Regions from separate parts of the Paenibacillus sp. FSL H7-0350 genome, predicted to be linked through region 3. Evidence: riboswitches for the same ligand, from Rfam matches in the RefSeq annotation. Region 3 holds a riboswitch; each other region holds the start of a gene.
The links. A riboswitch is a leader RNA that binds a small molecule or an ion and turns the genes downstream of it on or off. The one in region 3 is predicted to bind thiamine pyrophosphate.

Region 1 (3,275 bases), 2.4 Mb from region 3:
ACAAGGCCATTAGCCCTTCTTCATCCACCTGCTCTGCACGAAGCGCGCGCTTCACATCCTCTGCCGTATACCGGCTCCATAGCGTCCCGTAAGGAAGCTGTTCCAACCGGGTCATCGTCTCATAAAAGCTCATAGCCGTTCCTCTCCTCCCTAATCCATCTGTCAGGCCAAGAACCCGGTCAACGGTGAAGAGGCTGCCGCCGTCTCCTCCACAGGCCCCAGTCCGGCGAGATAAGCTTTGCGCCCTGCGGATACCGCTTCACGAAAAGCTTCTGCCATCAGCAGCGGATCTGAGGCGGTAGCAATCGCTGTATTAAGCAGGACCGCTGCGGCCCCCATCTCCATCGCCTCAGCCGCCTCGGATGGTCTGCCGATTCCGGCATCCACGATCACCGGCAGATCCATCTCGGAGATCAGAATCCGGATCAGCTCCTTGGTCTGCAGCCCGCGGTTGGACCCGATCGGCGCTCCCAGCGGCATTACGGCTGCGGCCCCCGCTGCCTTCAGCCGCAGAGCGGCGGACAGATCAGGACTCATGTACGGAAGCACCACGAAGCCCTCTGCTGCAAGGATCTCGGTCGCCCGGATGGTCTCCATGTTATCCGGCAGCAAATATTTCTGGTCGTTGATGACCTCAATCTTCACCCAGTTCCCCAGTCCCGCCGATCTCGCCAGCCGGGCAATCCGTACTGCTTCCTCTGCGGTGCGCGCACCAGAGGTATTAGGCAGTAAGGTCATATGGGAAGGAATATGGCTGACAATATTGTCACTGCTCTCCGGGTCCACCCGGCGCAGGGCAACGGTAATGACCTGTGAGCCTGATCGCGTAATCACCTCGGGAATGAGGGTGTTACGGCTGTATTTTCCGGTGCCAATGAACAGTCTGCTGGTTAGAGTCACTCCGCCAATCATCAATGGATCTTGCATATTAACGCCTCCTGGGGTAAGTCTTCGTGTTTAGCCTCCGCCTACAAAATGAACCAGCTCCACCCGGTCCCCTTCGCTGAGCAGTGTGTCTCCGTAAGCCTCTCTGCCGGCAAGCTCACCGTTCAGCTCGACAATCACCAGCTTACCGGCCCACTCAGGCCGGGCCAGCAGATCCGCCAGCGTCCGGCAGCTCTCTTCCACCCTCTGGCGGGTACCGTTAACGGTCACAATCATGCCTGTTCACCTCCTGCTGTGCCTTTTACTTGATCCATATCATGGGTTACAAGACTGCTCTGCCGCCCTGTGAACCGCTTCCCTGTAGGCCAAGGCCGCTCCCACCGGGTCTGGAGCTCCGCAGATTCCCGACATGACAGCAATGCCAGCCGCTCCTTGGGCCAGCACCGCTCCGGCATTGCCCGGGGTAATCCCTCCGAGCGCAATCAGCGGTATGCGGCTCCAGAGGACAGCCTCTGCCAGCTGCACAAGTCCCCGTGCCTGCTGTCCGGGCTTGCAGGCCGTAGGGAACACATGCCCGTAGAGGCAGAAGTCTGCTCCCTGCCTTCCAGCTTCCGCCGCCTCTTCCGGCGAGTGGACCGATCTGCCGATCCGCAGGCCCGGTGCAAGGCCGCGCACTGCGGCTGGTGGGAGGCTATGCCAGGCTAACTGTACACCGCCTGCCCCGGCGGCCAGGGCAACATCGATCCGGTCATTAATGACCAGCTTCGAAGGCGGCACCCCGGCCTGAAGCATCTGCTGCGCTGCCGCCAGCAGTTCCCGGGCGGACATGGCTTTTTCCCGGAGATGGATATAATCCACCATAGAATGCACCGCCACGGCCCATTCAGCCAGCGCTTCAGGCTGCAGCCGCCCGTCCGAGACCGCATGAATCTCGTACAATACCCTTCTCCTCCTGTCTGTTCCAGCTCAATCTACACCACAACACAACACAAAAAAGACCGCTCCCCGTAAAGGAAGCAGTCTGGAATAGAAGCTGGAATACCGGTACTCACCGTGTACCCCCGCTGCAATATTCGTTCTCCACTTCCCTACGCTGGTATAAACCAGATCAGGTTCAAAGGGTCCGGACAACTACGCCCGTCTCAGCCTTGCGGCACCCCTAGTGATCGTTCTATGCGGTTGTTTCGTCTTGCTTGTTGTATATTAGCATATTATTCCTCTTAGGGCTATTCTTTCGTAGATTTTACTTCAATTACAAAAACCACAGATGAACTCCCTTCTGAAAATTTACCATCCTCGGTTGTCCAGAATGCTGATATGCCATAGTAATAAACGCCTTGTTCTTTTGGAGCATTAAAAGAGCCGTTCTGCAATGGAATTTGCACTTCTTTATCATCGACAAATTGCTGAACGGTTAACCCGCCGGGTGCCGGTTTATAAGTAAAAGCAACATGGATCCCCCCCTCAGGGGCTATAACAGTGGGAGTAACCCCCTGTACCATGGATTGTCCTCCTATATAATCCGCACATCCTAATTTCCCCCAGCAATAGCTGCTTTGGGTAACCGGAATTTGGGTTTTCCCGGAAGTAACAAGGGGTAGCGGCGGCGATTCCTGTGTAATTCTAATCCCAATGCTTTTTGCCTTTCCTTCCAATCTTGTATTTGCCACAAGTCTCCCTGCAAAAGGAGTCAAGTAAATGAACACTACCAGAAAAACAAAAATCCCCGCTGCAGATAGAATGAATCCTTTTTTTCTAAGCATCCCAATCCCCTTTTCATATCCAATTATCTAAATAGACGGAAATATATTGTAATAGTTACAAGCGCAGAAAAAAAGCCTGCCGGCAAGCGGTTAGGCTTTTTTAAAATAGAATTTATATGTTGCACACGATAACTTATCCCATCAGCCGTTGACAACCTCGCCGCCGTTCACATGCATCACCTGTCCGCTCACATAGGAGGAATCGTCCGAGGCCAGGTATACATAAGCCGGTGCCAGCTCTTCAGGCTGTCCCGGGCGCTTCATCGGCTGGGTGCCGCCGAACTCACTGACCTTCTTCGCGTCAAAGGTGGACGGAATCAGCGGGGTCCAGATTGGTCCGGGCGCTACCGCATTCACGCGGATGCCCTTATCGGCCAGATTCATCGACAGCGAACGGGTGAAGCTGAGAATCGCTCCCTTGGTGGACGAATAGTCCAGCAGCTGCGGGCTGCCGCGATACGCCGTGATGGAGGTGGTGTTAATGATCGTAGAGCCTTTTGTAAGATGAGGCATGGCTGCTTTGGTCAGATAGAACATGGAGAAAATATTCGTCCGGAACGTACGCTCCAGCTGCTCCGCTGAGATGTCCTCAATATGGTCCTGCGGATGCTGCTCCGCCGCATTGTT
Region 2 (3,275 bases), 370 kb from region 3:
CCGCACGGTAAGAGGACTTTTGCAGCAGCATATAGTAGCCGATCCCCTTGTCGGCGCCGATCCATTCGGCCACCACTGCACCCATCACCGCATAGGTGGCGGAGATTTTGAGCCCGGAGAACAGGGAGGGCAGGGAGCCGGGAAGCTCCAGCCGGGTGAAGATTTGCCATTTGCCCGCACCGGCCATCTTCATATAATTCATCATCACCCGGTCGCTTTGGGCCAGCCCGCCCATGGCTGCAACAGCTACAGGGAAGAAGCAGACGAGGGTGATCAGGATGATTTTGGGCAGCAGGCCGAACCCGAACCAGATAATCAGCAGCGGGGCCAGCGCAATGGAGGGCACATTCTGGCTGAGGATCAGCAGCGGATAGATCGCCCGCTTGACCCAGGGCAGCAGATGCAGCAGCAAGGCGGTGAGCAGGCCAATGCCTGTGCCGACCGGGAAGCCGATCAGGGTCAGCCGCAGCGTGGCGGCGGTGTGCTCCCAGATCCCGGAGGCATTGTTCTTCGACTCACGCGCGATATCTGCGGGGCTGGGCAGCTGGTAGGCCGGGATGTCGAACAGCATAACCGATAACTGCCATATCCCGACAAAAAAGAGGACCGCCACAAAGGGCGGCCACACTAGCTTCCAGGTGCTTCTCACGGCCGGTATTTCTCGGTCAGCTTATCCATGCTGATGCCGCCCGGATTATGGGCGATCTTGATCTGTGAGATGACACTCGGGCTGCCGGAGGCGATCAGCGCCTCATGCATGTCACGCACAATATCCAGCAGCTCGGACAGCTCGCCTTCCATAGTGGTCTCCAGCGGATTGACCTGATGCTTCACGCCTGATTTCTGAATGACCTCAATGGCCTTGTCCACATAAGGGATAGAATCCTCGTTGTTCGGTGTCTTGGGAATGACCTGAATGCTGAGCAATGTATTAGCCATGATGAATCCTTCCTCTCCAAGTTAAGTATAAGATTCCCGCTATGCGGGTTGATTATCATTCCGGCAAAAATTCATTCGTAAACGTACTCTCCGCATCCAGCGGCTTATCCAGCAGCTTCAGGCCGTACATCCAGTCGGCATAATTCTTCCAGATCTCAAGCTTCTGCTCGCCCCAGCGCGGGGCGTCGTCCTTGTATTTCGGGCTAAGCCATTTCTGGCTGGCCAGCACCAGCTTGGGGTCCAGATCAGGTACAGCATCGGACAAGACCGTCGCGGCTTCTTCCGGGTTATCGATCGCGTACTGATATCCCTTGGACGTAGCCTTAAGGAAGGCCTTCACCATTTCAGGGTGCTGGGCGATTTCCTTCTCGCTAGTGGTTAGCACCGGGGTGTAGTAATCCAGCTGCGGAGCGTAATCCTTCAGATACAGCATATCCAGAGGTTCCCCGCGCAGCTCGGCCTCTACCCCGGTCCACGCATAGAAGATCCAGGCAAAGTCAATATCCCGCTTCACGGCTGTGAAAAAGTCCGCTTCGCCGATATTTACCAGCTTCACCTTGGAGACATCCCCGCCTTCGGGGTCCATGATGGCTTTCATGGCAGCCTGCTCCGCAGGGGAGCCCCAGCCTCCGTAGGTTTTGCCTTCGAAATCCTTCGGCGTCTTAATATTGCGGTCCTTCGGAGCCGCGAACCCGGAGGTATTATGCTGAATGATTGCAGCAATCGACACCAGCGGCACATCCTGCAGACGGGCCAGGGTCAGCGCCTCCTGGGCGCTGATGCCGAACTGGGCTTCGCCGGAAGTGACCATCGTATCGGACCCGGCAGCGCCAGGCTGTACAATCTGCACATCAAGACCTTCCTCCGCGTAATAGCCCAACTCCTTGGCAGCATACAGGCCGGTATGATTCGTGTTCGGCGTCCAGTCCAGGGCAATCTTGACCGGGGTCAGAGCCTTTGGTGCATCCGTGGGTGCGGCTGCGGTTGCATCAGGTGCAGCCGTGCTGTTCCCGGCAGCAGGTGCGCTGGCCCCCGCATTGCCGCTGTTGTTCCCGCCGCCACAGCCCGCTACGGTGAGCAGCAGCATGGAGCTGAGCAGTAGTGTGACTGTTTTTTTGACTCCCATTTCTCTTTCTCTCTCCTTCCAGCAACCCCTGGTCTTCAGAGCTTACAGAAACCTTATTCCTGTACATCCTTAGAATCAAAAAAGCGTCCCGATGATCGGGACGCCAGTGACTTGCGTGAGGGGACTTCAGCTGCAGTACCGCTTAAGGCACTGTGCCGAATGAAGATTCCTACGCTGGCATTATCCAGATCAGGTATAAGGGTCAGTATCTTGTGGGATACAATCTCAGCCGGCCAATTCCAGCACCCCTGGTTCTATAAAGTTCACAGGTATTGCTATGTTCTTACGGTGTATTATAGACGGCAGCCCCGCCGTTGTCCACCCTCTGTGTCTTAATCCTCCAGTTTGAGCGGCAGAGTCCAGGGACCTTTCCATATAAAAATGGGCTTCGAAAGTATAAAACGCAGCTTATCCGCGCCCGGCTCTGTAATCAGGTTAAGAGTCTTCATGACACGCGGTGTGCCTTCACTCTCCTCCCACCCAAAGGAATAAGGCTCCTTAGAGCCCGGATAGCTGACAGAGAAATGGGTAAGTGACTTTGCCCCCGCCGGGTTAAATTTCAAGTCTATATCTACATTGACCTCTGTCTCACTGCTGCGGGTGATGCGGGTGAAGTCTACCGGATATCCGGCGATCTCAGCAGTAATATCCAGCGTTCTGCTCTCTCCGATAGCGGGCAGCGGCAGGGTAACTTTCTGGGAGACGGCTTCCTGATCGGATACCTCGATGTAAGGGATGACGACTGTATAAGGATGTCCTCCGGCTTCCTTCTGTTCACGGAACAAGAGCTCAGAATAGTAGCCTATAGAGGATGGAGAGTGCTCGGTAGAGACTTTTACTCCTGCTGCATTCTCGACATAGGTGCCATTCCAGGGCATTAGCGGCTCTAGTGTATAAGAAGATGCAGCGGATGCGGATTTCTGAAGAGCCGGGACCAGTTCAACACGGACAAGCCCATCACCCAGCCGTACCGGAAAAGCGGAAATCCGCACATCCTGCTGGACATCGCTGACCCCGAGCTGCTGCAGGTCATCGGCGGTCTGCGGCGGCCCCAGGACAAGCGGTCCAATGACCGTGCTATTAATGTATAAGGTTACCGTTTCTTCAGCCTGTAAAGTGAGATCATGGGGAAGAAGAGCGCTGTAGCTTGCATCCCAGTCGAGACCTCCGGAGGAAGTTCGCGAATTGAACATGAAGGTATAGCGGGTTC
Region 3 (3,275 bases):
GATTCTGCTACGAAGCTTCAGGTGACCGAGGCTCTCCGCTGGATTGAGGACGAGGAGATGTCTGAGGTGTTGCGCGGAGTTCTGGAGCAGGAGCCGCTGCAGGAGGACCGCCTGCAGGAGGCAGCATTGTTCAGCCTTCAGCGGCTGATCGGGGAGAACCTGAATGAAGCCGGCGGTTCGCCCGGCGAAGAGCAGGAGCCTGCGGCTGCTCCCGGACCCAAGGGGATACTGCCAGGAACCAGCGGCTTATCGCCGTCCACTACCCGTATTTGAAGCAATTGCTGTTGTAAGAACATCTACTTGTAAGGAGGCCAATGTAATGTACAAAACGATTGTAATCGGAACAGGCCCGGCCGGGCTGACTGCTGCCATTTATCTGGCGCGTGCGAACCTGAGCCCGCTGGTAATTGAAGGCTTGCAGCCTGGGGGACAACTGACAACGACAACAGAAGTGGAGAACTTTCCAGGCTTCCCTGAAGGGATTCTGGGTCCGGACCTGATGGACAATATGCGCAAGCAGGCAGAACGCTTCGGCGCTGAATTCAAGAACGGCTGGGTGGAGTCGGTGGACTTCTCACAGCGTCCGTTCAAGGTAACAGTGGACGGAATGGGTGTACTGGAAGCGGAGTCAGTCATTATTTCAACCGGGGCCTCTGCAAGATATCTGGGCATCCCGGGCGAGCAGGAGAATGTGGGCCGTGGGGTCAGCACCTGTGCGACCTGTGACGGCTTCTTTTTCCGTAATAAAAAGATTGTCGTCGTCGGCGGAGGTGACTCTGCCATGGAGGAAGCCAGCTTCCTGACCCGTTTTGCTTCCAGCGTAACGCTGGTTCACCGCCGTCCCGAGCTGCGGGCCTCGAAGATCATGCAGGACCGGGCGCGTGACAACAGCAAGGTAACCTGGGCCTTGAACCGCACACCGGTAGAAGTAACGGTAGGAGAGACCGGAGTGAAGGGTCTTACGGTGCTTAATAATGAGACAGGTCTGACAGAGCTGGTAGAGGCAGACGGTGTGTTCGTAGCGATTGGACACACACCGAACACAGCCTTCTTGGGCGGGCAGATCAATACGGATGCTAATGGCTATATCGTGGTGAATCCGGGTACCACCGAGACCAACATCCCGGGTGTATTCGCCTGCGGCGATGTGCAGGACACCCGTTACCGCCAAGCGATATCGGCAGCGGGAACCGGCTGTATGGCCGCTATGGATGCCGAGAAGTTTCTGGAAGGCACGATGGTGCACGACTGGAGCGAATCGCTGGACAAATAACGGGTTTACAACAATTACCCGCACAGGTAAAATGTACTTAATTAGATAAGATACCCACTAGGGGAGCCTGAATAGGCTGAGACGGGAAAATTGAATTTCCGGACCCTTGAACCTGATCTGGATCATACCAGCGTAGGAAAGTGGAGTCGGACCTTTTTTGAGTACAGTCTTATTTGGCTGTTTCTTTAATAAAGCCGCTCCAGGTGGAGCGGCTTTTTGACTTGCAGGAATCTATAGATTCTTCAGCTCAATCTGCTGCGTGACCTCTTATCTGATGAGTGTACAGAGCGAAGAGGAGGAGATTGAAATGACAGGAATGGGTAAAAACGAAGAGGTGGATCTTTCCGGATTCCCCGCAAGCCGTAAAGTGTATGTGGAGGGCTCACGCCCGGATATCCAAGTTCCGATGCGTGAGATCAGCCTTAGCAGAACCGAAGGCGTTGCCGGGGAAGAGGAGAATGCTCCGCTGCGTGTCTATGACACAAGCGGTATTTACACGGATGCCGCGGAAGAGACTGACATTCGGAGGGGGCTGCCGCCGCACCGTTCAAGCTGGATTGCGGAGCGTGGCGATTCGGAGGAGTACACCGGAAGAGCCGTCCGGCCGGAGGATAACGGAATCCGCAGACAAGGGGCTGCCGCCGAAGCTTGTCCAGGACTGCGCAGGAATCCCCAGCGGGCCTATACAGGCGGTAATGTAACTCAACTACATTATGCAAGGCAAGGGATTATAACACCGGAAATGGAGTATATTGCGATCCGCGAGAATACCCGGCCGGAGTTCGTACGGGATGAAGTGGCAGCGGGCCGTGCCATTATCCCGGCCAATATAAATCACCCGGAGAGTGAACCGATGATTATCGGCCGTAACTTCCTGGTGAAGATCAATGCGAACATCGGAAATTCTGCGGTCACTTCTTCTATAGAAGAGGAAGTGGAGAAGATGCGGTGGGCGACCCGCTGGGGGGCTGACACCATTATGGATCTCTCCACCGGTTCCAAGATCCATACCACCCGGGAGTGGATTATCCGCAATTCTCCTGTGCCGGTCGGTACAGTGCCCTTATACCAGGCGCTGGAGAAGGTGAACGGCATTGCCGAGGACTTAACCTGGGAGCTCTATCGTGACACGTTGATTGAACAGGCGGAGCAGGGAGTGGATTACTTCACCATTCATGCAGGGGTGCTGCGGCGCTATATTCCGCTGACTGCCCGGAGAATGACTGGCATCGTATCCCGGGGCGGATCGATTATGGCCGCCTGGTGCCTGGCTCATCAGCAGGAGAACTTCCTGTACACACACTTTGAAGATATATGTGAGATTATGAAGACGTATGATGTGGCCTTCTCACTTGGGGATGGCCTGCGTCCCGGCTCAATCGCCGACGCCAATGACGAAGCTCAGTTCGCCGAGCTGGAGACGCTGGGAGAACTGACCCTACTAGCCTGGAAGCACGATGTTCAGGTCATGGTTGAAGGTCCGGGGCATGTGCCGCTGCACAAGATTAAGGAGAATATGGACAAGCAGCTTGAGATTTGCCGGGAAGCTCCTTTCTATACGCTTGGGCCGCTGACTACGGATATTGCACCCGGCTATGATCACATCACTTCGGCCATCGGAGCCGCGATGATCGGGGGGCTCGGCACGGCGATGCTGTGTTACGTTACCCCTAAGGAGCATTTAGGCCTGCCTGACAAGAATGATGTGCGCGAAGGCGTCATTACCTACAAAATTGCTGCACATGCTGCAGACCTTGCCAAGGGACATCCGGGAGCGCAGGACCGTGACGATGCGCTGTCCAAGGCGCGGTTCGAGTTCCGCTGGCGCGACCAGTTCCATCTTTCCCTCGACCCGGAAAGAGCGCTCGCGTATCATGACGAGACCCTGCCGGCGGAGGGGGCGAAGCAGGCGCATTTCTGTTCGATGTGTGGTCCTAAGTTCTGCAGCATGCGGATTTCGCATGATATCCGTAATTCCCATAGATGGAGCAAATCACTCTAA

Region 1: linked by a shared signal. The riboswitch ahead of NYE24_RS31105 (thiamine phosphate synthase) and the one ahead of thiC (phosphomethylpyrimidine synthase ThiC) in region 3 are both predicted to bind thiamine pyrophosphate.
Region 2: linked by a shared signal. The riboswitch ahead of NYE24_RS22540 (ABC transporter substrate-binding protein) and the one ahead of thiC (phosphomethylpyrimidine synthase ThiC) in region 3 are both predicted to bind thiamine pyrophosphate.

What each region holds. Positions count from the first base shown of each region.
Region 1 is NZ_CP151972.1:6,932,131-6,935,405, reverse strand. It holds gene thiH (2-iminoacetate synthase ThiH) at 1-133, opposite strand, end outside; gene NYE24_RS31115 (thiazole synthase) at 163-927, opposite strand; gene thiS (sulfur carrier protein ThiS) at 958-1,161, opposite strand; gene NYE24_RS31105 (thiamine phosphate synthase) at 1,201-1,824, opposite strand; TPP riboswitch at 1,954-2,056, opposite strand; gene NYE24_RS31100 (hypothetical protein) at 2,112-2,648, opposite strand; gene NYE24_RS31095 (SDR family oxidoreductase) at 2,790-3,275, opposite strand, start outside.
Region 2 is NZ_CP151972.1:4,919,503-4,922,777, forward strand. It holds gene NYE24_RS22530 (ABC transporter permease) at 1-649, opposite strand, end outside; gene NYE24_RS22535 (MTH1187 family thiamine-binding protein) at 646-939, opposite strand; gene NYE24_RS22540 (ABC transporter substrate-binding protein) at 995-2,065, opposite strand; TPP riboswitch at 2,215-2,325, opposite strand; gene NYE24_RS22545 (hypothetical protein) at 2,398-3,275, opposite strand, start outside.
Region 3 is NZ_CP151972.1:4,551,159-4,554,433, forward strand. It holds gene NYE24_RS20950 (tetratricopeptide repeat protein) at 1-273, shown strand, start outside; gene trxB (thioredoxin-disulfide reductase) at 320-1,273, shown strand; TPP riboswitch at 1,323-1,429, shown strand; partial or broken gene thiC (phosphomethylpyrimidine synthase ThiC) at 1,581-3,248, shown strand.